DNA from 2 places in the Proteus vulgaris genome. Region 2 is predicted to be linked to the other one. Evidence: predicted binding sites of a transcription regulator. Region 2 holds the regulator's gene; the other holds the start of a gene.
The links. The regulator sigma-54, encoded in region 2, starts transcription at its own class of promoters, with help from an activator protein. The targets are predictions, from matches to a motif close to GTTGGCACANNTTTCGCTNT.
Positions count from the first base shown of each region.

Region 1: the regulator sigma-54 is predicted to act here: its motif matches at 3,622-3,641, upstream of glnA (glutamate--ammonia ligase).

Region 1 covers NZ_CP090064.1:4,095,591-4,112,202, reverse strand. The annotation lists gene glnG (nitrogen regulation protein NR(I)) at 1-888, opposite strand, end outside; gene glnL (nitrogen regulation protein NR(II)) at 899-1,945, opposite strand; gene glnA (glutamate--ammonia ligase) at 2,131-3,540, opposite strand; gene typA (ribosome-dependent GTPase TypA) at 3,900-5,735, shown strand; gene yihX (glucose-1-phosphatase) at 6,227-6,844, shown strand; gene dtd (D-aminoacyl-tRNA deacylase) at 6,912-7,349, shown strand; gene fabY (fatty acid biosynthesis protein FabY) at 7,386-8,300, shown strand; gene rluF (23S rRNA pseudouridine(2604) synthase RluF) at 8,495-9,376, shown strand; gene LW139_RS19390 (hypothetical protein) at 9,458-9,697, opposite strand; gene LW139_RS19385 (AsmA family protein) at 9,785-11,461, opposite strand; gene LW139_RS19380 (uracil-xanthine permease family protein) at 11,663-13,054, opposite strand; gene gltS (sodium/glutamate symporter) at 13,296-14,510, shown strand; gene recG (ATP-dependent DNA helicase RecG) at 14,659-16,612, opposite strand, start outside.
Region 2 covers NZ_CP090064.1:561,721-578,332, forward strand. The annotation lists gene rnk (nucleoside diphosphate kinase regulator) at 1-322, opposite strand, end outside; gene npr (PTS phosphocarrier protein NPr) at 498-770, opposite strand; gene rapZ (RNase adapter RapZ) at 767-1,621, opposite strand; gene ptsN (PTS IIA-like nitrogen regulatory protein PtsN) at 1,701-2,168, opposite strand; gene hpf (ribosome hibernation promoting factor) at 2,318-2,605, opposite strand; gene rpoN (RNA polymerase factor sigma-54) at 2,629-4,110, opposite strand; gene lptB (LPS export ABC transporter ATP-binding protein) at 4,170-4,895, opposite strand; gene lptA (lipopolysaccharide ABC transporter substrate-binding protein LptA) at 4,902-5,435, opposite strand; gene lptC (LPS export ABC transporter periplasmic protein LptC) at 5,416-5,994, opposite strand; gene kdsC (3-deoxy-manno-octulosonate-8-phosphatase KdsC) at 6,011-6,568, opposite strand; gene kdsD (arabinose-5-phosphate isomerase KdsD) at 6,596-7,570, opposite strand; gene LW139_RS02810 (calcium/sodium antiporter) at 7,589-8,569, opposite strand; gene mlaF (phospholipid ABC transporter ATP-binding protein MlaF) at 8,813-9,625, shown strand; gene mlaE (lipid asymmetry maintenance ABC transporter permease subunit MlaE) at 9,629-10,408, shown strand; gene mlaD (outer membrane lipid asymmetry maintenance protein MlaD) at 10,412-10,948, shown strand; gene mlaC (phospholipid-binding protein MlaC) at 11,031-11,660, shown strand; gene mlaB (lipid asymmetry maintenance protein MlaB) at 11,662-11,955, shown strand; gene ibaG (BolA family iron metabolism protein IbaG) at 12,097-12,351, shown strand; gene murA (UDP-N-acetylglucosamine 1-carboxyvinyltransferase) at 12,400-13,662, shown strand; gene LW139_RS02850 (SIR2 family protein) at 13,742-15,046, opposite strand; gene LW139_RS02855 (hypothetical protein) at 15,039-15,950, opposite strand; gene LW139_RS02860 (DUF2157 domain-containing protein) at 16,252-16,612, shown strand, end outside.

The DNA.
Region 1 (16,612 bases), 850 kb from region 2:
TTCACGAAAATCACCCGCTTGAACGCGTTTTTCTAAGTCTTGATGTGTAGCGGCAATAATACGCACATCAACTTTAACAGGAGCATAACCGCCTACTCGGTAAAATTGTCCTTCAGCAAGCACTCGTAGTAACCGTGTCTGAATGTCGAGAGGCATATCACCAATTTCATCAAGAAAAAGAGAACCCCCATTTGCTTGTTCAAATCGCCCTTGGCGTACTTGAGACGCACCTGTAAATGCCCCTTTTTCATGACCAAAAAGCTCTGATTCAATTAAATCTTTAGGAATTGCCGCCATATTGAGAGCAATAAAAGGAGAAGAAGCTCTTGGGCTGTGGCGATGTAATGCATGTGCGACTAGCTCTTTTCCGGTACCTGATTCACCATTAATAAGTACACTGATTGAGGAGCGAGAAAGTCGACCAATAATACGGTAAACCTCTTGCATTGCAGGTGCTTCACCAATCATATCAGAAACAGATTGCAGAGTAGGTTCAGTCGTATTGGGCTGTTTTTGCTCGCGATAATGCGTAATTGCACGATCAATTAATGCTAAGGTTTCATCAATATCAAAGGGTTTCGGTAAATAATCAAAAGCCCCTTGTTGATAAGCATTTACTGCGGCATCCAGATCAGAATGCGCAGTCATAATTATCACGGGTAAAGTAGGGTAGCTTTCTTTAATGATTTTAAGAAGAGATAAACCATCGATATCAGGCATACGAATATCAGATAGCAAGACATCTGGCATTTCTGTATTGAGGGCGTTAAGTACATCATTTGCATGTTCGAAAGTTTTACATACAAGGCCTTCACGAGAAATTGCACGTTCCAGTACCCAGCGAATAGAGCTGTCATCATCGACAACCCACACATTTCCTTTTTGCATTAGTTATCTCCTACTTAATTGGTAAATAAATAGAAAATTCGGTATTCCCAGGCCAACTGGTAAATTCAATTTTACCTGCATGCTGATCCACTAAATTACGCGCAATTGATAATCCCAATCCATTTCCTCCTTCTCTACCGCTTACCATGGGATAAAAAAGAGTATCTTGTAAGTGAGAAGGGATCCCATCGCCAGTATCAATTACATCAATACGAGCAACAAGGCGATGACGCTCACCATGGAGTGTGACTTGAAAAGCAGTACGGGTACGCAAGATAATCGTCCCTCCTGTTTTTTCAACGGCTTGTAAAGCATTGCGTGTAATATTTAGGAGTACTTGTTCTATTTGATCTGGGTAATGTGATAACTCAGGCAAACTGGGATCGTAATCTTTTAACAAGGTGACATTGTCAGGGCATTCAAGTGAAATAAGTTGAGCCACTCGCTCAACAACATGATGAATACTCTGATATGTTTTTGTTCCTGGGTGTTGTGGGCCAAGTAGTCTGTCCACCAGCACACGCAGGCGATCAGCTTGTTCAATAATAACTTGCGTATATTCTGTTAAGGCAGGATCGGGCAATGATTTTGCCAGCAATTGTGCCGCGCCCCTTAACCCACCTAACGGGTTTTTAATTTCATGTGCCAGCCCCCTAACCAATTCCCTCGCTGCCATTTGCTGTGCTTGTTGTATCTGCTCTTGGCTTAACCGGCGTTGACTATCCATAGGCGCCAGTTCCAGCAAAATGTGTTGCTCGGAAATAGGTTGGGCACTGAGCGACATTGTGTGTGATTGGTTATTAACAACCAATATCACTTCATTGTCAGTAAAGCTTTGTCCACTCGCTAACGTTTCACGCATTAAATCAGCATCAAAAGAGTAATAGCTGAATAAGGCAGTAAAAGGCGTTTCAAATAATTTTCGGCGGCTTTGTGCTAAAACCTGTAACGCAGAATGATTCGCATAACAAATAATAAACTCTTTGTTGATAACCAATACTGAGTGTATCAATGAGTCCAAAATTAATGTGTTATCAGGTAAGTCTGCCGTTTCCATATTGAATACCTCTTTGCACCATTTTAGTGCATCTTACCTTTATTGCATTAATGAACCAATGCGTAAGTGAATAGACGGACTCCTTAAGTGGGAGAAAAGTGCCCATCCGAAGATGGGCAAAATAGCTTCACGGCAAAAAAAACAGTTTTACATCTTGGCTTAAGTTTTTATCGGTAAAACTTATCTTAAGCGCTGTAATACATTTCAAATTCAAGAGGATGTGGAGCCATACGTACACGTTGAACATCTGCACGTAATAATTCTAAATAAGCATCAATAGCATCGTCAGTAAATACACCACCACGAGTTAAGAACTCACGATCGGCATTCAGTGTATTTAATGCTTCCTCTAGTGAACCTGCGACAGTTGGGATCTCTTTGGCTTCTTCTGGTGGTAAGTCATAGAGATTCTTATCCATAGCATCACCAGGGTGAATTTTATTGATAATTCCATCAAGACCAGCCATTAACTGAGCTGCAAACGCGAGATAAGGGTTTGCTAAAGGATCAGGGAAGCGTACTTCAATACGGCGTGCTTTCATGCTGGCAACCACTGGAATACGAATTGATGCCGAGCGGTTACGTGCGGAGTAAGCCAACATAACAGGAGCTTCAAAACCCGGAACTAAACGTTTATAAGAGTTAGTTGTTGGGTTAGTAAACGCATTGAGTGCACGAGCATGTTTGATAATACCGCCGATGTAATACAGCGCCATTTCAGATAATCCGCCGTATTTATCGCCCGCGAACAGGTTTACACCGTTTTTAGACAGTGACATATGGCAGTGCATACCTGAACCGTTATCACCCACGAGAGGTTTTGGCATAAAGGTCGCTGTTTTACCAAATACGTGAGCTACATTTTGTACCACGTATTTATAAATTTGGGTTTCATCTGCTTTTTTGGTCATGGTATTGAAGCGAGTCGCCACTTCGTTTTGACCTGCTGTTGCCACTTCATGATGGTGTGCTTCAACCACTAAGCCCATTTCTTCCATAATGTTACACATGGTAGAACGAATATCTTGTGATGAATCAACAGGTGGCAGTGGGAAATAACCGCCTTTAACCATAGGGCGGTGCCCTTTGTTACCGTCTTCATATTTTGTGTTGGTGTTCCAAGCTGCTTCAATATCGTTGATAGCGTAAGAAGCACCTGAAATATCGTTTTTAAAACGAATATCATCAAACAGGAAGAATTCAGGTTCTGGCCCAAATAATACGGTGTCTGCAATACCACTTGATTTTAAATAATCTTCAGCACGCTTTGAAATAGAGCGTGGATCGCGGTCATAACCTTTCATTGTGCCCGGTTCTAGCACATCACAACGAATAATCAGGGTTGGATCTTGAAAGAATGGGTCGAGCATTGCGGTTGTTGCATCTGGCATCAGTACCATGTCTGATTCGTTAATGCCTTTCCAGCCACCAATAGAGGAACCATCGAACATTTTTCCTTCTTCAAAGAAATCATCGTTAACCTGATGAGCCGGAATAGTAAGATGTTGTTCTTTACCGCGGGTATCAGTGAAACGTAAGTCAATATATCTAACTTTATGTTCTTCAATCATGGATAACACATGTTCAAGGGACATAGGAACTCTCCTGGCGAATGGTTTTATTGAGTGCAGTGGCCTTACACATTTTTCGGTGAATTTTTTGCTCACCTAAATTCTATTGCGAAAAGCATGCCAACTTATCTAAAAAGGGATATATACTGTATTGATGAAGTTTAGTGTAGAATATCTCCTGTGATTTTTTAATTATTGCACAAAGTTGGTGCAAGTTAAGCCTAATTAGTTGCACTATTTTGGTGCAAACGAACGGATGCTACTAAATTCTGAGGCGTGAAAAGGATCACAATTCAATTAATTGCATATTGTTAAGCAATCATTATTGTGATCTTGTTTAGTCTCTCGTCTAAAGCGTGTACAATACTGCGCTTATTTCTACAATGCCTGAGGCAAATTTTGTGATCGAAAACTTGCGTAATATCGCCATCATCGCCCACGTTGACCATGGTAAAACAACTATCGTCGATAAATTACTACAGCAATCTGGTACGTTCGGTGAACGTGAAACCGTTGCTGAGCGCGTGATGGACTCAAATGATCTCGAAAGAGAGCGCGGAATTACTATTCTTGCGAAAAATACAGCGATTAAATGGAATGACTATCGTATCAATATCGTAGATACCCCAGGACACGCCGACTTCGGTGGTGAGGTAGAACGCGTTATGTCTATGGTAGACAGCGTTCTATTGCTGGTTGACGCGATGGATGGCCCAATGCCACAAACTCGTTTTGTGACACAAAAAGCATTTGCTAACAACTTAAAACCTATTGTTGTTATCAATAAAGTTGACCGCCCTGGTGCGCGTCCAGACTGGGTTGTTGATCAGGTATTTGACCTGTTCGTAAACTTAGGTGCAACTGACGAACAACTTGATTTCCCAATTATCTATGCATCTGCATTAAATGGTATTGCGGGAACAGATTACAATGACATGGCTGAAGATATGACTCCGTTATATGAAGCTATTGTCAAATATGTAGAGCCACCAAAAGTGGATCTGGAAGGCACATTCCAGATGCAAATTTCTCAGTTGGACTACAACAACTACATGGGTGTTATCGGTATCGGTCGTATTAAGCGTGGTAAGGTTAAACCTAACCAACAAGTGACTATCATCGATAGCGAAGGTAATACCCGTAACGGTAAAGTCGGTAAAGTTTTAGGCCATTTAGGCTTAGAGCGTATCGAAGTTGATGTTGCTGAAGCTGGCGATATCATCGCAATCACTGGTTTAGGTGAACTGAATATCTCTGATACGATTTGTGAAGTTGGTGCTGTTGAAGCGCTACCTGCATTAGCCGTTGATGAACCAACTGTTAGCATGTATTTCTGTGTTAATACTTCACCATTCTGTGGTCGTGAAGGTAAATTCGTGACTTCTCGTCAGATTTTAGATCGTCTGAAAAAAGAGTTAGTCCATAACGTTGCATTACGTGTAGAAGAAACTGAAGATCCAGATGCATTCCGTGTATCAGGTCGTGGTGAGCTTCACCTGTCAGTTCTGATTGAAAATATGCGTCGTGAAGGTTACGAATTAGGTGTATCTCGTCCTAAAGTTATCTTCCGTGACATTGACGGCCGTAAACAAGAGCCTTTCGAACAAGTTACTATCGACATTGAAGAACAGCACCAAGGTGATGTGATGCAAGCGATGGGTGAGCGTAAAGGCGAAATGCGCGATATGCAACCAGATGGTAAAGGACGTGTACGTTTAGACTACATTATCCCTAGCCGTGGTCTGATTGGTTTCCGTACTGAATTTATGACCATGACATCAGGTACTGGTTTACTGTATGCAACATTCAGTCATTATGATGATGTTCGCCCAGGTGAAATCGGTCGCCGTAATAACGGTGTTATGATCTCTAATGGCCAAGGTAAAGCTGTTGCTTACGCACTGTATAGCTTACAAGACCGCGGTAAATTATTTGTTACTCATGGTGCAGAAGTTTATGAAGGCCAAGTAATTGGTATTCATACTCGCTCTAATGACTTAACAGTAAACTGTTTAACAGGTAAAAAGCTAACTAACATGCGTGCTTCTGGTACCGATGAGGCGACAACGCTGACTCCACACCTGAAACAAACATTAGAACAAGCATTAGAATTTATTGATGACGATGAGTTAGTTGAAGTAACTCCGCAGTCTATCCGTCTGCGTAAGCGTTATCTGTCAGAAAATGATCGTCGTCGTGCTTACCGTAGCAAAGACTAATTCATTATTCTGATAACATAATTCTTAGGGCGCGTTAGCGCCCTGAGTTTATACTCGTCATACTTTAAGTTACAGGGGTGTTGATTACACTCAACTAGTCGAGTTACATAGTTTATCTATGTTCCCCGCCTATCTGTAATTCAAATTATTTAGAGTATAGGTACTATCAGTACTATAAGACGAATGCGGTGGTTTATTTACCATCGCATAAGTTTTTCTTCCTCAAGTTAAATTTACAACTTAAGTGTTGTTTATCACTCAAAATACAACTTATAAGTTGTTTTCTGGTATCAATATCAAAAATCATCATCCACCCTATTATGCATTATAGATAATGATGCTTTTAGTCTCATTTTTCGTCTCTCCCTATTCTGGTTTTATGTTTTACAAAAAAATTAAGTGTGATTATTGTACTTTTTTAGCGTTTAAGCCTGTTCAGTAAAGCGATTTATGATTAAAGTAAAATGAGTTTTCTATTATGGAGAGGATTTATGCTTTATATCTTTGATATGGGTAATGTGATTATTGATATCGATTTTAACCGGGTATTCGCAGTATGGAGTAAACTCAGTGGTGTTCCATTAGCGAACATAAAAAAGAACTTCACCACAGGAGAGATCTTTAAATTACACGAACGCGGCAATATTACAGACATCGAATTTGCAGAAGAAATCAGTTCAGAATTAGGCATGAATTTAAGCTTTGAACAGTTTGCTGAAGGATGGCAGGCTATTTTTATCGCAGTTCGCCCCGAAGTCATTGATATAATGAATAAATTAAGAGAGCAAGGACATCGGGTTGTGGTATTATCAAATACTAATCGCTTACACCAAGATTATTGGCCAGAACACTATCCTGAAATTGCAGCTTCCGCAGATTTTCTCTATCTATCTCAAGATATTGGAATGAGAAAGCCTGATCCTGAAATCTATAAATATGTTTTACAGTCTGAAGATATTGAAGCACAAGATGCCGTTTTCTTTGATGATGTAAAAGCCAACGTTGATGCTGCCATTGCTGTGGGAATAAAAGGTGTGCATGTCATTGATAAACAAACCATCATTGACTATTTTAAAGATTATGATTTTTCTCTCCCGGTAGAAGAATAATGCTATTGTAAGGATAACAATATATTGAATTTGTTATCCTTTTTTATTGATTCATTTTGGAGAGAGTATGATCGCGTTAATTCAACGAGTGACACAGGCAAACGTGGATATTGCCGGTGAAACAGTGGGCGCTATTAATCAAGGCTTATTGGTTTTATTAGGTGTAGAGAAAGACGACAACGAACAGAAAGCCAAAAGATTATGTGAAAAAGTGTGCGGTTATCGCATCTTTAGTGATGAAAACGACAAAATGAACCTAAATGTGCAACAAGCTGGTGGCAGTTTATTAGTTGTCTCTCAATTCACTCTTGCCGCAGAAACACAAAAAGGAATGCGCCCAGGATTTTCAAACGGCGCGCCGCCAGAATTAGCGAAAAATCTCTATCACTACTTTATTGAACAGTGCCAGCTACAAGGCTTAGAAACGCAAACAGGCCAATTTGCCGCAGATATGCAAATCACACTGACTAATGATGGCCCTGTTACCTTCTGGTTGCAGGTATAACGTCAAACATGTAGTGATGTAAAAAGGAGCTCAGATATGTACCATTTACGAACCCCAAAAACAGAGGCCGAATTTGAGGCTTATTATGCTTTTCGTTGGGAAATGCTTCGTAAACCTCTACATCAACCTGAAGGCTCTGAAAAAGACGGGTATGATACCTTTGCTCATCACCAAATGGTTGTTGATGAAACAGGGCAACCCGTTGCAATTGGGCGACTTTATATTAATGCGGATAACGAAGGGGCTATCCGCTTTATGGCGGTACACACTGATGCGCAAGGTAAAGGCTTAGGTACTCTTGTTGCCATGGCGCTAGAGTCATTAGCTCGCCAAGAAGGTATAAAACGGATCGTGTGCAGTGCAAGAGAAGAGTCTGTAAGCTTCTTTGAAAAATTGGGTTATGAAAATTGTGGCCTAGTTACAGGTCCGCAAACAACACCCATAAAGCATTTCTTTATGAAAAAAAGTATTGAGTCCTTAGATGATATTCTTCATCGGCCTGATTGGTGTGCTGAATTACAAAAACAGTGGCATCAACATATCCCATTAAGTGAAAAAATGGGATTACGCATCACTCAATATACGGGAACTCGTTTTTATACCACTATCCCAGAAGCGGGAAATCAAAATCCCCATCACACCATTTTTGCTGGTAGCCAATTTTCACTTGCCACCTTAACAGGTTGGGGATTGATTTGGTTATTAATGCAAGAGCATAAATTACAAGGTGATATTGTGCTGGTGGATGCCCATATTCGTTATCGTAAACCTGTTTCTGGGCGTCCTGCTGCCGTTGCTGATATGGAAAATTTAAGTGGTGATTTAGGACGATTAGCAAAGGGGAGTAAGGCACGTATTAAGTTAGATGTCGATATTTGCGGTGATGAAGGAGTTGGTGCTGTTTTTAGTGGTACTTATATTGTTTTACCTGCACAAAACAAGCAATGTTAGGTGGTTAAAGTTAATTAATTGAATTTAATGATTTTTTATCTTTTTTGCGTTAAAGAGTGTGGATAATTAATTTATACTTTAATGCTTATCTTATTAGGTGAGCCACAAAATTCCATCCTTTAGGGCGAGGAGAATGGCAAAGTGTTTCTATCGCGATCCAATTGATGTATATTTCGCAGTTTACGGAGGGAAGCATGGACACCAATTTATCTACTCGTCTTAATAAATATATCAGTGAAAGCGGGATCTGCTCACGTCGTGAGGCTGACCGTTATATTGAGCAAGGACTTGTCCTTATTAATGGCAAACGCGCTGGTATCGGCGATCAAGTATTTGCTGGCGATGAAGTCAAAGTTAATGGTCGATTGATTGAAGCACAAGATAATTCTGAGCTGGTGCTGATTGCGCTGAATAAACCTGTGGGTATTGTCAGTACCACAGATGATGGCGAAAAAGATAATATTGTTGATTATGTTAACCACAGTACCCGTATTTTTCCAATTGGCCGTTTAGATAAAGATTCACAGGGATTGATTTTCCTGACTAACCACGGTGATTTAGTCAATAAAATCTTACGTGCAGGTAACGATCACGAAAAAGAGTACCTTGTGACAGTGAATAAACCGATCACCGATGAGTTTATTCATGGAATGAGTGCAGGCGTTCCTATCATGGGACAAAAAACCAAGAAATGTAAGGTGAAGAAAGAAGCACCAATGGTGTTTCGTATTACCTTAGTTCAAGGGCTAAATCGCCAAATTCGCCGTATGTGTGAATATTTTGGTTATGAGGTCACTAAGCTTGAGCGTATTCGTATTATGAATGTGAGCTTATCGGGATTGCCTGTTGGTGAATGGCGTGACCTGACCGATGATGAACTGATTACCTTATTTGAAGCGATTGAAAAATCAACGTCTGAAGCACCACCAAAAGCAAAACAAAGTAAACCTAAAAAACAAATCAGTAGTAATGCAAAAACCTTGGGTATTCATATTCCTCAAACAAAAACCAAAGAAACGGAAAATAACTCTCGTAAGCGCTTTGTTCAACCGGGTCGAAAAAAGAAAAAACGCTAATTTCATCTCTGTAGATGCGATAAAAACAAAAAAACACCTGAAAGGGTGTTTTTTGTTTGTTCTATTTAGGCATCAATAAAATTAGTCTAAATTCAACTCATCTAATTTATTTTGGCGACGTTCAAGCACAATCGCTGCAAGTTCGGCATCCATAACCCGTTCAATTAAGGCGTCATAGTCTTCTTTAGAGAGGCAATAGAACAACGGAGTTTTGTTGTCATCACACACAAGCAGTGTGCTGTTATCTTCAAGTGCAGTTAAAGGAGATTGTTGAAACGTGTTTAAAGATATTTTTTCAGGGGAAAAATCTTCGTCAGACATGAAAACTCCACAATAAAGAAAAGGGCAATAGCGCATTGTAACGCTTTTTATTAAGGGAGCAATCCGTGCTCCTGCGAAAGATCAATATTATAGATGATTAATTATTTCACCATTTTGTATTTCTGAATTGAGTATTTGTTGCTCACCTTTACTTCCAGTCAACGTACCATTGAGTGTTGATATCACTGGGCTCGCACGTAAATTACCTTTCAATTTTAGTGTGAATTGGCCTATTTCATCAGAGTAGGTTGTTTTTAAACCTAATGTATAAGGCGTTGATAAAGGCACATTGAGCCCATTAGCAATGAGTGAGAACTGACGTTGTTGGTTAGATTGCACTAAACCTGCTGAGCCTCGCACAATACCATCACCAATAAAGGCCGAATATTGCTCAACAATTGCATTATCTTGTTGAGTGACAAGGTGTAGATCTGGTCGACGTAATTCAATTCTATTTAATGTCCCACTATCTGCATTTAATATAGCTGAACCCTGCCATAATCCCCATTCACCTTCTTTTGCAATAATTAAATTTTGCAGTTTTCCTGTTAACCCTGTGAATTGGAAAGGAAACTCTGGTGTAATATCAATTAAAATTGATTGGTTTATGGATAACTGTTCGATAGTAATATTTTGAATATCACTGCTGTTATCAATAGGTTTAGCTAAAAAAGTGAGCCAATTTTCAGGGAGTGTGTATAAAAGGCCTGAAAGTGTCGCTTCATGAATAGAGATAGTTTTCGAGTCTTTATTCCAATCACCTGCAAGTTTAATTAAGCCTTTCTCATAGCGTAGGCTGAGGTTATCTAGATTGAGCTGATTGTTTTGCTGATTCAGTTTTGCGATAAGATCAGTGAAATGTTCATCTTGAAAAACAACGTCATTTGCGTTGAGTTCACCCATTGTGAATGTGAGGTTTTTATCCCAATCAAATTGAGAAAATTGACCATCAAAACCACTTACTGCCCACTGTTTTCCTTCAGCCGTAAAATCAATAATATTAAGCGCTCTTATGCTAATGTGTGGGTATTTAGAGATTGATTGTATTAAATCACTGAAGGTTTGAGAGGATTGCCAACGTAGGCCATTCATATAAACTTCATCAAACTTCCATTGATTATCTTGATATTGACCACTTAATGAGAGTGAGCCATTAAGTAAACGCGTTCCTAGTTTTTCTATTTGAATATTATTTGGTTGATATTGACCAGAAATAATGAAGTTACTGAATTCATTATTATTTATTGCGCCATTAGCAATGGAAAATTGAAAATGGCCAGCTCCAATAAAATCTTCCGATGTAGGTGCCCAAGGTGTAATTCCCCCCGTCACTTTGTTTGCTTCGAAAGTAAAATCCGTATTGGTACTGTTTAAAATCATATTTTTAAATTGCAGAATATCAGCGCTTAACGGTATTGATGGAGCCTTATTGGTAAATTCAATATTGCCATTTTCTAATGTAATCTTTTGCAGGTGAGAAGGAGCAGTAAAAAATTGCCAATTAAATCGAATTTGTGCTGATTTTGCGAAGACAGTTGTTTTGTCTTGTTTAGGGTTAACAGAGAGATCATGAACAATAACTTGTTCGGGCTGCATGAGGTCATGTTCAATACCTGAGAAGCGAATATCGTAATCAGTATATTGTGTTAGCCATTCACTTGTCTTTTGCGCTCCCCACTGAGTCTGAATAAAAGCGTAAATTATAATAATAAATAAAATAACGATAAGTATCAGAGATACCATACTTTTCATCAGCCAGCGCATTGCCCTTCTCCTGTTTTATACTCCATCAAAACATTATACAGTTATGCCTGAAAACTAAGCGATGCTCAAGTATTCATCGGGTAAATCTACGTTATTTCACCTGTTTATTAATGTAAGCGATATAAATAAGATAAAAATAAAACGCCATTTCTCAGTGAGAAAAATGGCGTTTATGTTTTTCCGCTGTTCCGTTTTTAGGGTTTATTTTTCTGGAGGGAAAATTAGATTTAAAATAATTGCAGTTAATCCACCAGCAGCAATACCTGATGATAGCAATGTTTTTAGCCAATCAGGAGCAAACTGCAATATTTGAGGCTGTTGGGAAACCCCTAATCCTACGGCTAGTGAAATCGCCAGGATCATAATTGCTCGGCGATTTAGCGCTTCTTTAGAAACAATACGTACACCTGATGCCGCTATGGTGCCGAACATAACAAGCGTAGCACCACCTAATACAGGCTCAGGAATTTGTTGTACAAATTCTGCAACGAAAGGAAATAAACCCAAAACAACCAACATGGCCGCCACAACATAACCCACATAACGACTGGCAACACCCGTTAATTGAATAACACCGTTATTTTGACCAAAACAGGAGTTTGGAAAGGTATTGAAAAATGCTGATACCATGGAGTTAATCCCATTAGCTAAGACCCCCCCTTTAATACGTTTCATATAAACAGGGCCACTAACCGGTTGTTCAGAGACATCGGACGTGGCTGTGATATCGCCAATGGTTTCCAGTGAGGTGATCATAAACACGAGCATTAAGGGAATAAGCAGATGCCAATCAAATGATAGCCCATAATAAAACGGTTCAGGGATCGTCATCATTGGCGTTTCTTGATGCTCTACTGGTGTTGGCAACATATCCAGAGCCCAAGCAAGAATATAACCCACAGCCATAGCTATGACTAAAGAGGCAACACGCAAATAAGGATTTTTTTGTCGATTCAGTAAAATAATAACAATGAGGACCGAGCCTGCTAATAATAAGTTCTGTGGCGAACCAAAAGTATTATTTTCAATAGCAGCATAGCCGCCACCAATAGAGGTTAATCCCACTTGAATTAATGAGAGACCAATAATCATCACGACCACACCAGATACTAAAGGCGTTATGATACGTCTTGCCAAATGAAGTACGCGTGAAAGAACGATTTCTGTTAATGAGGCGACCATTAATGTTCCAAAAAGGGCTGCCATCATTGTTGGGATATCAGCCCCCCCATTTTTCAGTGCTAATCCTCCCATAATTAAAGGAGCAACAAAGTTAAAGCTAGTTCCTTGAATCGATAATAATCCTGAACCAATTGGTCCCCATGCACGAATTTGTATTAAAGAGGCAATTCCTGATGCAAATAAAGACATGCTGATAATGCGTTGGGTATCGTGTGCAGGTAATCCTAAGGCTTGGCAAATGAGGATCGCAGGTGTGATAACTGCGACAAACATGGCTAAAAGATGTTGGCAAGCGGCAAAAAGCGTTTGAGCTAATGGCGGTTTTTCTTCTAAAGCAAAAAGAAGCTCGCTATTTTTTTTAACTGAAACATCACTATCTTTAGGCAATTTTTGATTTTCTGAAGTAACCATGGTGTGAATTTCTTATTCGACAAAAACGGTATTTTAATGATCTACGCCACAAAAGCAATCGTTTGCGTGAAAATGATGTTATCAAAATGCATAAGAGGCGCTCACATTTTTATATGTTTTAACTTGTGTTTGTCGCCATTTTTTTTTCTAATCGGGGATACCTGCTTTTGGCGTTGTTTATGGATGAACTTAGCGTCGTAGTATTTTTATATAAAATTAACAAATAAGACGGGGTACATAAATGTATCATCTTGATGTTTATGGCACGCTGGTTGCGGCCACTTTGGTTCTCTTGATCGGACGTAAGTTAGTGAAATCTGTTCCTTTTTTAGAACGGTATACGATCCCAGAACCTGTTGCAGGTGGGCTACTTGTTGCAGTTCTTTTATTAGTATTTAAATCTTTTATGGATTGGGAAGTGAGTTTTGATCTCTCACTTAAAGATCCATTAATGCTAGCCTTCTTTGCAACAATCGGTTTAAACGCGAACCTCGCGAGCTTAAAAGCGGGAGGAAAAGCACTTTTTATTTTCATCTTTGTTGTTGTTGGGTTGTTGCTAGTGCAAAACACAGTCGGTATTGCATTGGCGAAAATGTTAGGCCTTGATCCTTTGATGGGATTACTTGCAGGCTCGATTACATTATCGGGTGGTCATGGTACAGGGGCTGCTTGGGGTAAAACGTTCGTTGAAAGTTATGGCTTCATGAGTGCGTCTGAAGTCGCAATGGCGTGTGCAACCTTTGGTTTGGTTTTAGGTGGATTGATTGGTGGCCCAGTTGCACGTTACTTAATCAAGAATATTCCAACACCAGGACTTGGCGCTGATGATCATGAAATGCCAACGGCGTTTGAGAAACCCACTACAGGTAGAATGATTACTTCAATGGTATTGTTAGAAACTATTGCGATGATCTCTATCTGTTTAATGGCGGGTACATTCCTTTCTCAATTATTAGAAGGCACGGCATTCTCACTACCAACCTTTGTGTGCGTTCTATTTATTGGTGTTATTTTAAGTAATAGCCTTTCAATGCTTGGGTTCTACCGTGTTTTTGATAGAGCTGTGTCAGTTTTAGGTAACGTGAGTTTATCGTTATTTTTAGCGATGGCATTAATGAGTCTAAAATTATGGGAACTGGCTTCACTGGCGATCCCAATGCTGGTTATTCTTGGTGTTCAGGCGGGTGTTATGGCGTTGTACGCTATTTTTGTGACATTCCGTGTGATGGGTAAAAACTACGATGCGGCGATTTTAGCGGCAGGTCACTGTGGTTTTGGTTTAGGGGCAACACCAACAGCGATTGCTAATATGCAAGCCGTTACAGATCGTTTTGGACCGTCTCATCTTGCGTTCTTAGTCGTACCAATGGTAGGGGCATTCTTTATTGATATTGTGAATGCGATAGTGATCAAACTGTATCTACTGCTACCATTCTTTACACCGATAGCGGGATAGTTTTACCGTTATAACTTGAGAAATATCTCTGTATTAAATTGCACCCCAATGTTGTTTTTCAGCATTGGGGTGTTTTTTTATGGTGTTCTATTTCAATACTATGCTAAATCGCGTTTAACGGCATGCTAAGGCGATGCAAAGAGTGATCTTACGCTTGGCTATATTGAGTCTTAGCGGGTAGCCAGCGTTCGATTAAGGCTTGAGAATGCTTAGGGTAATGTTGATGTAAGTAACGAGCAATACGTTGTACTTCAGGGATCAGTCCTTGGTCGCGTAATAAATCAGCCACTTTAAATTGCGCATTACCTGTTTGCTTAGTACCTAAAAGCTCACCAGGGCCACGAATTTCGAGATCTTTTTGGGCAATCACAAAGCCATCATTGCTATCTCTTAATACTTGTAATCGCAAACGTGCTGTTTGAGTGAGTGGTGTTTTATATAACAAGACACAATGGGAGGCGATTGCGCCTCGACCTACACGTCCACGTAGTTGGTGTAACTGTGCAAGGCCTAGTCGTTCTGGGTTATCAATAATCATCAAACTGGCATTAGGCACATCAACGCCGACTTCGATAACGGTTGTTGCGACCAGAAGATGTAATTCATTTTCTTTAAAAGCCGCCATAACAGCTTGTTTTTCAGTAGGTTTCATTCGACCGTGTACAAGCCCGACTTTAATTTCAGGAAGTGCGAGTGTAAGTTCATCATAAATGACTTGGGCTGCTTGTGCTTCAAGTACGTCGGAATCTTCAATTAATGTACAGACCCAATAAGCTTGGCGGTTCTCTTCTGTACAGGCGAGCCTAATACGCTCAATAATATCATTACGACGAGTATCAGGGATGGCAACTGTGGTTACTGGTGTCCGTCCAGGAGGTAATTCGTCGATGATAGAGGTATCCATATCGGCGTAAGCAGTCATTGCGAGTGTTCGCGGAATTGGTGTTGCTGTCATCACCAATTGATGAGGATGAAAGCCTTGCTCTTCACCTTTTTTCCATAAGGCAAGGCGTTGATGCACACCAAAACGGTGTTGTTCATCAATAATCACTAAGGCTAGAGAGTGAAATTTAACTTGTTCTTGGAAAATCGCATGTGTTCCAATAATAATAGAAACTTCACCATTCGCAATGGCGTTTTGCTGTGCCTCGCGAGCTTTCCCTTTCTGCTTTCCAGCCAACCAACCCACTTGAATACCAAAAGGCTCAAACCATTTTCTAAACGTCAATGCATGTTGTTCTGCTAATAATTCTGTTGGGGCCATTAACGCTACTTGCTTACCATTTGCAATAGCGCGTAATGCACTTAATGCTGCAACTAGTGTTTTACCTGAACCGACATCTCCTTGGATAAGTCGCATCATCGGGTAGTTTTTTTCTAAATCATTTTCAATTTCATTGACGACACGTTGCTGAGCATTTGTGGGGGTAAAAGGTAGCATTGCGAGAAACTGCTGACGTAATGTTGATGTATCTGGCATAAACAGCGGCTCTGCACGATAAGATTGCGCACCAGCTCTGGCATTCAGCATACCTAAATTATGAGCCAACAATTCTTCAAGGATAAGTCTTTTTTGTGCAGGGTGTTGCCCTTTTTCAAGCTCTGCAAAGGCAATATCAGGAGGCGGATTATGTAAAGTGCGCAATGCGGTGGCTAATGGGGGTAAACCATGAATAAATTGATCGGGCAATAATTCATTAATAGCACAGGTATCAAGCAATTCTAATGCTTGCTCTATTAATTTACGTAATGATGTTTGGCGTAAGCCTTCTGTAGTTGAATAGATGGGAGTGAGTGTTTCTTGCAGTTTAACTTCAGAGCCTGCAACTTTGATTTTATATTCAGGATGAATAATTTCAGGGCCCCGACTTCCTCGCTTAACTTCACCATAGGCGGTGACTTGTTTACCTTGAGCAAGGTTGTTTTTCATTGCTGCCGTAAAGTTAAAAAAGCGAAGCGTTAAAATACCTGAGCCATCAGAAATTTGGCAGGTCATCATTTTACGCCGACCAAAACTGACTTCGGTTCTTAATACTTCACCTGAAACAGTAGCAGGGATACCGGGAAGAAGATCGCTAATAGCATAGAGGTGCGTTTGATCT
Region 2 (16,612 bases):
TGATTTCGTCATCAATTGCTAAACCCAGTAGCGCAGCACCCATTGGTGCCATGACTGAAAGTTCAGTGGTGCTATCTTTTAATGAAGCGGGATACACTAAAGTACGTGTACGTTCTTCATTGTTTTTTAAGTCCATAAAGCGGACTTTGCTGTTCATTGTGACAATGTTAGCAGGGATATCAGCTGGTGTAACAATGTCAGCACGATCTAATTCTTCATTCAAGGCTTCAGCAATAGGGCTATCTGCAAAGGCCGGTTGCTCTAGCAATGAATCTAAACGTTCAGCATCAAGTTCGTTGATGATAATTGTTGGCTTTGTCATACCACACTCCAATTTATTCCAATGCAAAACAACACCCCCACGGGTGAGGTGGGGGTGTTGTTAAACTCATATAAGAGATAATAGGCGGTTCTGTATAAAAAAGAAAGAGACAGTGATCACAGTCTCTTTCGGGTTATTTAGTTAAGAAATGCTAATCTATTGTTTTCTATTACGATTATTCTTCATCAAACCCTGATTCAAATAATGCGATAATAGCATCAATAGCTTCATTTTCATCACTACCTGTCACTTCTATATCAATTTGACTGCCTTGCTCTGAATCTAACATTAGCATAGCAATTACACTATCTGCTTGTGCTTCAACCCCTTCGTTGTTGCGTAAAATGACGGTTGATTGAAATGTTTTCACTAAATCAAACAATTTCATCGCCGGCCTTGCATGCATGCCGAGTCGATTTTTAATCGCAACTTGTCGATATTGGGTCATTTGCGTTTTTCTAGTGTTCTGTGTCGTGATTGTACGTTTTTCCCTCTAGAGCGGAAATAGTCGGCAAGTTGTTCTGCAACATAAACCGAACGGTGTTTACCCCCCGTACAACCAATTGCAACCGTCAAGTAGCTACGGTTATTGGTTTCTAACATCGGCAACCAGAGTTCAAGATAGCTTCTGGTTTGATAAATAAAATTATGAACTTCGGTGTGTCTATCTAAAAATGCCGCAACAGGGCGATCGAGGCCTGTCATCGGGCGCAGCTTAGGGTCCCAATGTGGGTTTGGTAAGAAACGCACATCAAAAACATAATCTGCATCAATAGGAATACCGTGCTTAAAGCCAAAGGATTCAAAGACCATTGTCAGCTCACGTTCACGTTTACCTAATAAACGAGTCCGCAGCATTTCTGCAAGCTCATGGACTGACATCTCAGAGGTGTCAATGATGAGATCAGCACGTGATCGCAATGGCTCAAGCAGATCACTTTCGGTATCAATTGCCATTTCTAATGAAAGGTTTTTGGTCGAAAGTGGGTGCAAGCGTCGTGTATCACTATAACGACGAATTAAAGTATTTCTATCTGCGTCTAAAAATAAGAGTTGTGGAGAATATTCAGCGGGTAAACTTTCCAGCGCTTTTTCGAAGATCTCCGGCGACTCTGGCATATTTCGGACATCAATACTGACTGCGGCAGCAGAAGCATCACGTTCAGCCAGTGTTTTTGCGAGCTCAGGTAAAAGATCAACAGGCAAGTTATCAACACAATAAAATCCCATGTCTTCAAGCGCACGCAAAGCGACTGACTTACCTGAACCAGAGCGTCCGCTGACTATCATCAGCACCATGAGGTAGCTCCCCTATAATTTCCCAGTGATGAATATCATTCCACTGTATGCTATTCGCGTCCCAACAAACCCGTAGGGGTTATTCTGTGATAATCTGATAAAGCTCTTCATCACTTTGTGCGGAGCGTAGTCGGCGACATAAGTTTTTGTCTGCCAACTGTTTTGCAATCAAAGACAGTGTGTGTAAATGTTCCTTGCACTGTGTTGCAGGAACGAGTAATGCGAACAACAAATCGACAGGTTGATTATCAATAGCGTCGAAGGCAATAGGTTCGCTTAGGTGAAGAAACACACCAACTACTTTTTCTGTTTCATCACTTTCAATACGTCCATGAGGGATAGCTAAACCACCCCCAATCCCTGTTGTACCGACTTTTTCACGCGTCAGTAAGGCTTCAAATATCAGTGTTTCGGGTAAATTAAGTGCTTTTGCTGCATTTTCACTGATAATTTCTAACGCGCGCTTTTTACTCGTGCAATGTACATCATTATGTGTACATGCCAGAGAAAGTACGTCGCTAATATTCATCTTTGTATCGTTATTCATTGTCTTATTCACTTAGACCAGCAAACCAGATGCCACAAAGTGACATCTGGTTTTTTGTTACTGATATTGATTAGGCGTTGGCTTGAACCGAGTCATAAACAACGCAGTAACTTCGCCGATTGTATCCCCATTTCGCAATGGGAAATGAATTAATGTTGTCTCAGTTTATCTTTGTGTTTGGTTAATTGACGAGCCAGTTTATCCATTAATCCATCAATTGCTGCGTACATATCTTCTGCTTCAGCAGAGGCATGTAATTCACCGCCATTAACTTGAATGGTCGCTTCAGCGATTTTATTCACTTTCTCGACTTTCAGGATAACCTGAACGTTATTAATTTTGTCAAAGAACTGAGGTAATTTCGCGCTTTTTGCTTTGACGGTATCACGCAGAGCATCAGTTAATTCAATGTTATGACCAGTGATTTGAAGTTCCATAGTGTCTTCCTTCTCAATTATGCTCAAACCAACTCTTTGCGTTGATTTGAAGGCGGGATGGATAATGACTCTCTATATTTCGCAACAGTGCGTCGAGCAACTTGGATACCAAGTTCTGCGAGCATATCAGCCAGTTTACTATCACTAAGTGGTTTCGCTGGATTTTCTGCTGCGATTAGTTTCTTCACTAAAGCCCTGATTGCTGTTGAAGAGGCTTCGCCTCCGCTATCAGTATTCACATGGCTAGAGAAAAAATACTTCAATTCGAAAATTCCTCTTGGGCAATGCAAAAATTTTTGCGTTGTCACTCGAGAAATGGTGGATTCGTGCATTTCAACCTGTTCAGCGATATCCGCTAACACGAGGGGTTTCATATGCTCTTCACCCAATTCGAAAAATGCCTGCTGTGTGTCAACAATGCAATGAGCGACTTTTAATAATGTCTCATTACGGCTTTCTAAACTTTTTATCAGCCATTTGGCTTCTTGTAAATTGTCACGAATAAATTTTCCATCGCTCTCATTTTGAGTTGACTGACCCAATGCAGCATAGGTTTCATTTATACGTAGGCGAGGAATGCTATCTGTATTTAACTCAACTTGCCAGCGTTCACCTGATTTTTTTACCAGTATATCTGGGATAACATACTCTGACTCACTTGTATCAATACTTAATCCAGGTTTAGGATCAAGTGATTGAATTATCTCAATAACCGATTTTAATGTCTCTTCACGTAACTTCGTTTGGCGCATCAATTGGCGAAAGTCGCGATTACCCAATAATTCTAAATGTTGGCTAATGACCAACTGTGTTTCTTTAAGATAAGGGGTATCTGTTGAAAAAGCAGAAAGCTGGATCAAAAGACACTCCTTTAAATCACGCGCTGCAACTCCAATAGGATCAAAGCGTTGAATACGTTTTAATACGGCTTCAACTTCATCAAGCTCTATCTCATCATCGCCCATTCCAAGCAGGATGTCATCTGTTGTAACAGTTAAATATCCTGTTTCATCAACTGCATCGATAATACTTATGGCAATGGCTCTGTCTGTTTCTGTAAACGGAGTGAGATCAGCCTGCCATGTCAGATAATCTTGTAATGAAGCTGTTGTTTCACCTTGATACAGTGGGAGTTCGTCATCCATATAGTCATTACTGGTACCAGAAGGTGTGCCCGCGGTGTAGATTTCTTCCCATTGAGTGTCTAATGGGAGATCGTCAGGCATCTCTTTTTGTTCTAAAGCATCCAGTGTGTCAAACTCTTCAACTTCGTTTTCAGTTGTTGTTTCTGTTGTAGAGTCAGATTGATTTTCTGTATGAGAGGCATCATCTGAAATGGGATCTTGTTGATCGTCGTCTTGTTCGAGAAGAGGGTTGGATTCAAGCGCTTGCTGAATTTCTTGTTGTAATTCAAGCGTTGAAAGTTGCAACAAACGAATAGCCTGTTGTAGCTGTGGCGTCATTGCCAATTGCTGACTGAGACGAAGTTGCAGACTTTGTTTCATAATAATGCGATGAGTCCTTGGCTGTTGTCATCCATGACAGAGTAAAAGTGAATCTAAGATTAAAGGCGGAAGCCTTCACCTAAGTAAACACGTTTAACTTGCTCATTTTCAAGAATTTCTTCTGGTGAACCATGAGCGATAAGGTGACCTTGGCTGACAATATAGGCTCGTTCACACACATCTAATGTTTCACGAACATTATGGTCAGTAATCAGTACACCTAATCCATAATCACGTAGATGCTGGATAATTTTTTTAATATCCAATACTGAAATTGGATCAACACCAGCAAAAGGTTCATCTAATAAAATGAATTTAGGGTTTGCAGCTAACGCACGTGCAATTTCAACTCGACGGCGTTCGCCCCCTGATAATGATTGCCCTAAGCTGTTACGCAAATGGCTCACATTGAACTCTTCTAATAGCTCTTCTGCACGATCTTTTCGCTGCTCTGGTGTTAAATCATGGCGAATTTCTAAAATTCCCATAATGTTGTCATAAACGCTTAGCCGTCTAAAAATAGAGGCTTCTTGAGGTAGATAGCCTATTCCTTTACGCGCACGTTCATGTAACGGTAACAGAGTGATGTCTTCATCATCAATAGTAATACTACCTGCATCACGAGCGACAATGCCGACAACCATATAGAATGTTGTTGTTTTACCGGCACCATTAGGGCCAAGTAAGCCTACAATTTCACCTGAATTAACATTCAGGCTAACATCACCGACAACGGTGCGCCCTTTGTATGCTTTTGCTAAATTTTCAGCTTTTAACAGCGCCATAAAGTGTTACTTACCTTTGTTGTTAGCACCAGTACCTTTCTCTTGCAACTGGGAAGGCAGTAAAACAGTGGTAACTTGTTTACCTTTACCGCTAAATGCTTCCATTTGCTGAGTTGGGACGAGATAAGTGATCTTATCACCAGTGATATTACTGTCTAATTGTTCAAGATAGGCTTTACCCGTTAAGGTCATCAATTCTTTATCCATTTCATAGGTCATCTTGTCGCCACGACCTTTGATAGGTTTGCCATCATCTTGTAACTGATAAAAAGTTACGGGATTACCAAATGCTTCAATGACGATTTTTTTAGAGTCACCACCAGGGCGTGTAACAACGACTTTATCAGCACGAATATCGATAGATCCTTGTTTAATTACAACATTTTGTGTAAATGTCGTGACATTTTTCTCTAGATCAAGCGACTGTTTTTCTGAATTGACAACGATAGGTTGTTGCGTGTCATCTTTAAGCGCCATCGCAGGTACACTTATTGCTAATAATGTACCGATAATCAGTGTATTACGGATTTTTTGATTCATTTGGGATCTCATAATAGGTGTTTACCTTTTCAATCAGCTCTGCGTGTTTCTCGCGCAGATTGCCTCGCATTTTTAAGCCGACTGATTTCAGTCCGACGCCGATAATAGTCACTTCATCATCAGAGGAAACATCCTGTGTATCCAAATTCGCGATAGCGTTATCAGTGCTTATTCTCTGTAGTTGAGAGTCATCCGCTAAGCTATCAATTTGAACATCGCCATAAAGATAGAGCATTTTACTGTTGGTTAGCTTGGCTTTATTGGCGCGCACGGTCCATGTTGCATCCCCTGTCGGCGAATAAGTGGTTAAGACAGGGTTAGTAAACCATGTAAACTTTTGCTGAGCATAGTTTTTGACATCATCAGCAACGAGTTTATATCCAAGTATACCTGTTGGCTCGTAAACAAAAGATATCGATGATTTAGATTGATAAGTTGGTTGACCATCATCAACAACTTCACTATCACCGAATTCAGTGTTGTTAGTATAGTTCCAGCCAATTAGCCCAAGGGCGATAATTGCAAGAATTAAGGTAAACCAGGATTTTAATTTATTCATTCTGTGTCGTTATACGTTAAATCGAAAGACCTTTAGCTTCTTCAAGCCGACCTTGAGCTAAAAGGATTAAATCACATAATTCTCGTACTGCACCACGCCCACCCATAATGCGAGTAACGTAGTCCGCCCGAGGTGTGAGTAATGGATGTGCATCGGCAACCGCGACGGAGAGTCCAACTTTTTCCATTACAGGTAAATCTATCAGGTCGTCACCAATATAGGCAGTTTGTTCATGTTTAAGGTTTAGTGTATCTAACAGTTGTTGATACGCCAAAAGCTTATTATGCTGACCTTGGTAAAGATATGTAATGCCAAGCGTTTTAGCACGATCTTCTAACAGCTTAGATTGACGGCCTGTAATGATAGCAACCTCAATGCCTGATGTAAGCAAACAACGAATGCCATACCCATCACGGACATTAAAAGCTTTTAGCTCTTCGCCATTATTGCCCATATAAATGAGTCCGTCCGACATAACACCATCAACGTCACAAATCAGCAATTGGATTTTTTCTGCTTTTTTGATGACTTGCTCGCTTACTGCACCATAACAAGTTTCTATCATTGTATTCATTTTTATCCTTCGAACGTTATGACTAGCTTATACAACACCGGCTTGTAATAGATCATGCATATGTAAAACACCTAACAGGATATCACTATCTTGTTCTGTTACTAACAACGAGGTGATATGTTTTGCTTGCATTAAATTTAGTGCTTCAACGGCTAAACAATCAGGGCGAATACGAATACCTCCTCTTGTCATCACATCAGAGATTTTGGCATTGTTAAGATCAATTCCTAAATCAAATATGCGTCGTAAGTCACCGTCAGTAAAGATACCGTTAATCAACATACTATCATCGCAGATTACCGTCATACCTAATTTTTTACGGGTAATCTCAACAAGTGCTTCGCGTAACGTTGCGTCTTTAGTAACGCGAGGGATATCAGCGTCTTTATTCATTAAGTCACTCACATGAAGGAGTAATTTACGACCTAATGCACCACCAGGATGAGAAAGGGCAAAATCTTCAGCAGTAAAGCCTCGCGCACGTAAAAGTGCGATGGCCAGCGCATCACCCATCACTAATGTTGCTGTTGTACTTGTTGTGGGAGCAAGTCCTAAAGGGCAGGCTTCTTTAGGAACTTTGATACAAAGATGAATATCAGACGCTTTCCCCATTGTACTTTGAGGAGTGCGTGTCATACAAATCAGTGTTATCTGTTTGCGTTTCAGAACCGGAATGAGGGCGAGGATCTCACTGGCTTCACCCGAGTTTGAAATCGCTAGAACAATATCTTTTTCTGTGACCATGCCTAAATCGCCATGACTTGCTTCACCGGGATGAACAAAAAAAGAAGGTGTTCCTGTACTGGCAAATGTTGCAGCAATTTTATGCCCAATATGGCCAGATTTACCCATACCCATCACAATCACTCGACCCTGGCAGTGAAAAATCTTTTCACAGGCAAGCGTAAAATCATCGTTGATATATTGTTCTAGTTCAGCTAACCCATCACGTTCAATATGAAGGACTTTTTTGCCCGCTTGCTGAAAATCAAACTCGGTCATTTTTTTGTACCATTTATTTTAGGTTAAGAGAGAATGTGCAACGCACAACACCGTAATATAAACAATAAAGCAAACTAATAAGAATATCCCTTTTCCTCGATTAAGGCGCCGTTTCCGCCCTAAGGAAAAGATAGAGAACAATAAACTAGCCACACCAAGTACAGCAAAACTAAAATAAAACGTATTGATATTAAATGTACTTGGTGAAAGTAATGCTGGCATTCCTAACACAAATGTCAGGTTAAAAATATTAGCACCTATAATATTTCCTAAAGCTAATTCATTTTCACGTCTTAGCGCTGCAACAATGGTTGTCGCTAATTCAGGTAAGCTTGTTCCAATAGATAGCAAGGTTAAGCCAACAAAAAGGCCACTAAGATGATACTGTTGCATTAGAATAAAGACATTATCTAATATCATTTGAGTCGCAACTGGAATAATCAGTAAGGCAATAACGACCCAAAAAAGAGCAACTGAATTACGAGGATTTGTCTGTAATTCAAAACGGGTTAAGGTTTCTAAAGGTAATACATGGCGCTCTTGTGTAAGTGTTTTATGCATCGTTTTTATCATGAGAAAGATAGATGCAAAACCAATAAAAAAGAGCAAAGTACCTTCTCTCAGCCCTAGGTTTCCACTAGATAAAATAATACCCACCAGCATGATGACGATAATCATCAATGGAAGCTCTTTTTTCAGTACTGCAGATTGTATGTTCATGGGGTAGAGCATCGCCCCAATGCCCGCAATAAGAAGAAGATTGGTAAGTGTAGAACCAATAGCAGTACCAATAGCAATGTCAGGTAAATTATGAACCGAGGCATCGGTAGAAACAAAAAGTTCAGGTAATGATGTGCCAGTGCCTACAATTAAAATACCGATAACGGCGGGGGGAATTTTTAACGATTGCGCAAAAACGCTCGCACCATAGACTAATCGGTCTGATGCATAAACAAGTAGCATCAATCCAAAAATTAAAAGAGACAAAGTAATCAACATGCCATCAGTTTTCCGACAATGAGCAAGTAAAGAAAGAAAAAACCAATAAGACAGGGCTGATAAAAAAACATTTTGTCAAAAGGTTTTGCTAATTCACCATATTTTGACTAGCCAAGCACGAAAAGTAAAATTAACCGTGCAATAAATTGCTAAATAGTGGTGATTTCTTTGTAACATAACGAATGACCTGCCAAAATAGCGTAAAAATTTGTTTATGCAGACAGGCTTGAGGATGTTTTATTCATGAACGCACAATCTGACAATCTAATTGAAGTGCGCAATATGAACTTCACTCGTGGTAGTAGGAAGATCTTTTCTGAGATTAACCTTGTTGTACCTAGAGGAAAAGTGACTGCAATTATGGGCCCTTCTGGGATTGGTAAAACAACTTTATTACGCCTTATGGGAGGACAAATTCTTCCTGATAGCGGCGAAATTTGGTTTGATGGCGATAATATTCCGGCGCTATCACGTTCTGCGTTGTATCACGCAAGAAAGAAAATGAGTATGCTTTTTCAGTCTGGTGCCCTTTTTACCGACATGAATGTATTTGAAAATGTAGCCTTTCCACTAAGAGAGCATACAAATTTACCTGAAGCGCTTATACGTACAACGGTGATGATGAAGCTTGAAGCCGTGGGTTTACGTGGTGCTGCAAGTTTAATGCCTTCTGAGTTATCAGGTGGTATGGCTCGAAGAGCCGCATTAGCCAGAGCCATTGCGCTTGATCCCGAATTAATTATGTTTGATGAACCTTTTGTTGGGCAAGATCCTATCACTATGGGCGTACTTGTTAAGCTGATTGATGAGTTAAATCATGCACTCGGAGTGACGTGTGTTGTGGTTTCTCATGATGTACCTGAAGTGTTGAGCATTGCCGATTACGCTTATATTGTTGCGGAGCAAAAAGTTATTGCTCAAGGTAGTGCAAAAGAATTACAGGACAACCCAGATAGGCAAGTCAGACAGTTTTTAGATGGAATTGCTGATGGCCCGGTACCTTTCCGTTTTCCTGCGGGAGATTATCAGGACGACCTATTAGGACGAGGAAATTAGTACGTGGTAAATTTATTAGCTCGTATTGGCGCTAGAGCGTTAGCGATTTTTGCAACATTCGGTAGAGCTGGCATTATGCTCTTTCGTGCATTAGTCGGTAAACCAGAATTCCGTAAACAGTGGCCTCTTTTAATGAAGCAGCTGTATAACGTTGGCGTTCAATCTTTATTAATCATCATGGTGTCTGGTCTATTTATTGGCATGGTGCTGGGATTACAAGGTTATCTTGTACTGACAACATTTAGTGCTGAAGCCAGTCTTGGCATGATGGTGGCTCTCTCTTTGTTACGAGAATTGGGCCCTGTGGTAACCGCATTATTATTTGCAGGCCGAGCAGGTTCTGCATTAACAGCGGAAATTGGTTTAATGAAAGCCACAGAACAAATTTCTAGTTTAGAAATGATGGCAGTCGATCCTTTACGGCGAGTCGTTGCACCCCGCTTTTGGGCCGGTTTAATTAGCATGCCATTGCTTTCACTTATTTTTGTTGCCATCGGTATTTGGGGTGGTGCCATTGTTGGTGTGGATTGGAAAGGGATCGATGAAGGCTTTTTCTGGGCATCTATGCAAGGTGCCGTTGAATGGCGATTAGATTTAGTGAATTGCTTTATTAAGAGTGTCGTTTTTGCCATTACCGTCACTTGGATAGCGCTCTTTAACGGGTATGACGCAATCCCAACATCAGAAGGGATTAGCAGAGCAACAACACGTACTGTTGTTCATTCATCGTTAGCCGTATTGGGTTTAGATTTTGTGCTAACAGCACTGATGTTTGGGAACTAAGTCATGCAAAGTAAAAAAATTGAAGTTTGGGTTGGTCTATTTGTTCTGATTGCGCTAGCCGCTGTGATTTTCTTATGCCTAAAAGTGGCTGATATTAAAGAAATGGGTAATCAACCAACTTATCGCGTTTATGCCAGCTTCGGTAATATTGGTGGGTTAAAAGAACGTTCCCCAGTTAAGATTGGTGGTGTGGTGATTGGTCGTGTTTCTTCTATCACTTTAAAAGAAGAAGATGAAGGGAACTATCGTCCTGAAGTCGCGCTCGATATTCTGAGTATTTATGACCACATTCCAGAAAGTAGCTCACTGTCTATTCGTACATCTGGTTTATTAGGTGAGCAGTTCCTTGCATTGAATTTAGGTTTTTATGATGAAGCATTAGATTCTACTCTGCTTAAAGACGGAGGACGGATCACTAATACTAATTCAGCAATGGTACTAGAGGATCTCATCGGTCAGTTCCTTTATAAAACAGGAGATGGTGATGGCTCAGCAAAATCTGAATCTGAACCGACTGAAGAACATCCAGCATTACCTTAATCATTAATTCTTATAGGATGTATTTATACATTTAATTAAGTAAAGCATCCTATTATTAAAACTTTTTTAGGAGAGCGAAAGTATGTTTAAACGCTTATTGATGGTCGCACTGTTAGTCATTACACCTTTTGCGATGGCTGTAGATAAAACCAATCCATATATACTGATGGAAGATGCCGCACAAAAAACGTTTACTAAATTAAAAAATGAACAGCCTGAAATTCGTAAAAATCCTGAAGTTTTGCGCCAAATTGTTCAACAAGAATTATTGCCATATGTACAAATTAAATATGCGGGTGCATTAGTATTAGGGCCTCATTATCGTACTGCAACACCAGCTCAACGCGATGCTTATTTTACTGCATTTGAAGCGTACCTTGCTCAAGTATATGGTCAAGCATTAGCGATGTATGAAGGACAAGAATATCGTATTGAGCCAGCAAAACCGTTCGCAGATAAAACAAACCTCACTATTCGCGTTACCATTATTGATAAAAATGGTCGCCCACCTGTTCGCCTTGATTTCCAATGGCGTAAAAACAGCAAAACAGGCGAATGGCAAGCTTATGACATGATTGCGGAAGGTGTCAGCATGATCACCACAAAACAGAATGAGTGGTCAGATATTTTAAATTCTAAAGGTGTTGATGGTTTAACAAAACAGTTAGAAATTAGTGCAAAAACACCAATCACACTGGATGAGAAAAAATAACATGTCGTCCTCGTTAAATTGGGAAAAAAAGGGCGATATCCTCTTTTTTCAAGGAACGTTAGATCGCGAAACGTTATTACCTGCTTGGCAGCAACGTAAAGTATTATTAACCGATATCAATATTATTGATATTTCGGCATTGAGTCATATCGACTCAACAGGATTGGCGCTTTTTGTTCACCTAAAAGCAGAGATGGAAGCACAACATCGCCAATTTATTATTCAAGGCGTAAGTGAGCGTTTTCAGACTCTTATTACTCTCTATGATCTTGATGAAATTATGAATATTGCCTAATACGGGTTTTAACTAAAAGCAATTAAAACGCCCCCTTCGTGATACTTTTATCATTAAGGGGGTTTTTGATGGTTTAAGAGTAGGGCGGATTCCATTAGGATAGACGACTGATTATTATTTTAACGTTGAGATTGAGCAATTATGGATACAAATGAAATCAAACAAGTATTAATGGACAGCCTGTCTTTAGATGAAGTCATCGTTAACGGTGATGGTAGTCATTTTCAAGTTGTCGTTGTTGGCGCTATGTTTGAGGGAATGAGCAGAGTAAAACAACAACAAACCATTTATGCCCCTTTGATGGAATATATCGCAGATAACCGTATTCACGCTTTGTCTATTAAAGCCTACACACCTGAAGAGTGGAAGAGGGATCGTAAACTTAACGGGCTTTGATTCAGTAGGTATACAGCGTACAGCAAAATAAAAAAGAGAGTTCTACAGATGGATAAATTTAGAGTACAAGGACCAACCTGTTTATCAGGTGAGGTCACTATTTCAGGCGCAAAAAACGCTGCATTACCAATCCTGTTCGCTGCGATCCTTGCCGAAGAGCCAGTAGAATTAACCAATGTTCCTAAGTTAAAAGATATTGATACAACGATTAAATTACTTAATCGCTTAGGAACTAATGTTGAACGTAACGGCTCTGTTTTTGTTGATGCTCGTAATATCAACGAATTCTGTGCACCTTACGAGTTAGTTAAAACCATGCGTGCTTCTATTTGGGCATTAGGGCCGTTAGTTGCTCGCTTTGGTCAAGGTCAGGTTTCTTTACCCGGTGGTTGTGCCATTGGCGCTCGTCCTGTTGATCTTCATATTACAGGTTTAGAGCAATTAGGTGCTGAAATCACGCTTGATGAAGGTTATGTAAAAGCTCGTGTTGATGGGCGATTAAAAGGCGCACATATTGTCATGGATAAAGTGAGCGTGGGTGCCACTATCACTATTATGACTGCAGCAGTGTTAGCCGAAGGTAAAACTATCATCGAGAATGCGGCAAGAGAGCCTGAAATTGAAGATACCGCTAATTTTCTTAATACATTAGGTGCCAAAATCAGCGGTGCAGGTACAGACAGTATTACTATTGAAGGTGTAGAACGCCTTGGTGGTGGTACTTATCAAATTCTACCTGATCGTATTGAAACGGGTACTTTCTTAGTTGCGGCTGCTGTTTCTCGTGGCCGCGTTGTTTGTCGTAATGCAAAGCCTGATACGTTAGATGCAGTGTTGGCGAAATTACGTGAAGCGGGTGCAGATATAGAAGTTGGTGAAGATTGGATCAGCCTTGATATGCATGGTAAACGTCCTAAAGCGGTAACCTTGCGTACAGCACCGCATCCTGGGTTCCCGACTGATATGCAAGCACAGTTTAGCCTTTTAAACTTAGTTGCCGAAGGCGCAGGAATGATCACAGAAACTATTTTTGAAAATCGTTTTATGCATATTCCTGAGTTAATTCGCATGGGTGCTCATGCTGAAATCGAAAGTAATACGGTGTTATGTCATGGTGTTGAAAAACTTTCAGGCGCACAAGTGATGGCGACGGATTTACGTGCTTCTGCAAGTTTAGTCCTTGCGGGGTGTATCGCTGAAGGTACAACTATTGTGGATCGTATTTATCATATCGATCGTGGGTATGAAAATATTGAAGCTAAATTACAAGGATTAGGGGCGAAAATAGAACGTTTACGCGCTAATGACTAATTTATTTTAGCTAGCTTTTTTAGCCATTTAAAACCATAGTACATTGTTGTGCTATGGTTTTTTATTGAGTTCAAATTAATTATAAGTTTTTAACTAAATTAACAGCATCGTTATTACTAATATTCTCACGAACATAATTTTTTATCATAACTCTATTTGATACAATAAGAGACGGCCATTTATTTTCCCATGCACGATAAGCATGCCAAGAATATCCTATGGAATAATCTTTAGTCATGTGATCCATTGAATGAGATACTGCTTTAAGATATATATCTTCTAATGGGGTGCTTTTTATTTCAATGATAGTTGCAAGATAGATTAGCCAATTTGCCAAATGAACATATTGTTCCCAAGCACTATTTTCACTCGTTAGTTTTATTTTTTCCTGTATTATTTTCTCTATCATGTTCATGGTTTTTTTATCTGTCACTTTAGCACCAAAGGCAGCTAATGATATTATTATTTCATAAAAACTATTTTCTACTCTTAAGAATTTTTCAGAAAAGCTATGATTTCCATGTGATACTTTTTTTATATTTTTTATTGAGCTTTCAACGGTTTTTTCTACTTCTATTATTTTTGAATTTAAATTTTTAAAAAAATCATGAATATTTAAATCATCAATAACTCTAATACCATAGCAATGAAAATAGTATTCTTTTAAGTAGGATTCTATTTTCTTTCTAGATACTAAAAACATAGAAGAACCAATAACATTTTCCCGTGAGAAATTTTTGTACTCATTAATAATTGCTTTTAGGTTAGTATCTCCAAGAGAATAGCCTAATATAACAATTGTATTTTCATAAATCATAGAGCTTATTTTTTTAGAAAAATAAGAGTTATAGTTTATAAATTTAAAATAATCATCAGAAGTAACAACCATATTACTTGGTGAATCAATAGAACCATGCACGTGATAAATTTTTATTTTTGAAGACGATTTGGGAATTGGTAATCCAGGAGCAAGGGATTGGCAATGATCAATTGAAAGCATATGTTCAATCAATTTATCATAGTTTGTTGTTATTATTCTCAGAGAATTATTTTCCAAGAATTCTTCTATAGGTTCGTTATTTTTAGATAATTTGATATCTTTTATAATTTCTGCAATTTTCTCATGTAAATTTTTATCTCTTTTTTGGTATTCAATATAAATAACTTGAGCCGCCTCCTCTAAGCTTAATGGATTTTTACCATTATTAGGGAATAAAGATTGTTTTATCTTTTCTAAACCACTCAATTCATCACAGACTTTCTCAAGTAATTCTTGCCAACTAGGTACTTTATTTTTTGTTAATGCCTTTGAAAATCCAGTACCTGTAAACAAACATAGTCGATTAGTCACTGTTGAATAGGCTATTTCATATATTTCATTCATTTTTCTTGCCCCATTTTTTGTAATATAGGTAAGTTAAATCATCTAACTTGAAATTAATAAAATCACTACTATTCATTTTTACCGGTGGTAATTCACTGAATATAAATAAGTAGAGGGGTTGTACTGGTTTAGAAAAAGCGATCTTATCTAATTCTTGTCGAGATGTTCTCTTATATTCTGAACTATCGACAAGTCGCTCAGTAATAAAAAATGTTGGCTTACATTTTAAATTACCTGCTCGCATTTCATTATTAAAACGAACAAGGTAATAATTATCTATCCGTTTAATCCATGCCTTACCAAAGTACACTCGTGGCTCATCGATATACTCACTGAGATCTTTTTTATCATTAACATGAATGAAGAAGTCTCTTAAATGAATTCTTCCTTCAGCAGTATTTAGAAAGAAATTTTCTTTATTAATAAAAGCATTAACTAGCCCAGATAAACGCTTTCTTGCATGGCGTGTTTTATTTATATTTTCTTCATCAACATCTTTTCTTTTTAAGCGTTTTTTTATACTATTATCTTCTTCTAAGACAGGTACATCATGAATTTTATTTTTATAAGGAGATGAGAGATCAAGTTCAATAGTATCATCTAAAATAAAAGGGAGTGCTTCAGGATCTTCATGTGTTTTCTTTATTTTACGAAATTCACTTTCTTCACTAATTCCTATTTTGCAGGCATCACTGTGTTCAGAAACAAATTTAAAGTAAGGGATCCTTTTACGTAATCGACTAGGTTTATCAAGATTGGCGCATGTTACTTGGGCGTGACAATCAGGTTCAGTACATTCAAAAAGATGTTTTGATGTTATTCTATTTTCTGAGAATAATTTATCGGCATCTTCTGCTGTGATATCTCTATTTAACTCAAGACTTTTAGCTAATTCTATTTTCATTGAATGCCTCTTTATACTTTATTAAATAATACATATCACAGGATTTCTAAATTTTCTTCTGGTGAGTTTAGATTTGTGCTCTATACGATAATAAATAACTATTTAGGACTATTAACCTATAAGATAGACAAGAGAAATATAATAATCATGTATTATTTCTTTCATTATAATGTGACATGTTTATTATTTTTTAATGATAATAATCAGATAATTCATAAGGCATTTCTTTCGTGGCAAGATACAGTAAGAAAAATAAACCTATTTTAGAAAAAACGCGATGAGCTGAAAGAAAGGAACAAATATGCAGGTAACAAGGAAACAAGAACGCCTTATTCGCCAAGCACTTGATAAATGGCAGCAATCTGGTGAGATTTCAGAACAAGAACATCAGCAATTAGGAAGTACGTTGCAATGCATTCCCTTTGATTGGAAACGGTTGAGTCGTTACGCGTTTTGGATAGCGATTGCGTGCTTGATTATTGCTGTTGGTAGTATCTTTAGTGATAGCGCATTAGTTTATTATTTAATTGAAATTTTTAGTGTTTCTGAAATTATGCGTGTGATATCTCCAGCACTTATTGCCTGCATACTTTATTTTTGGGGATTTAAACGTCAGCGAAAAGAAACACAATGGCATTACAGTACTGAATTTATTCTCTTTT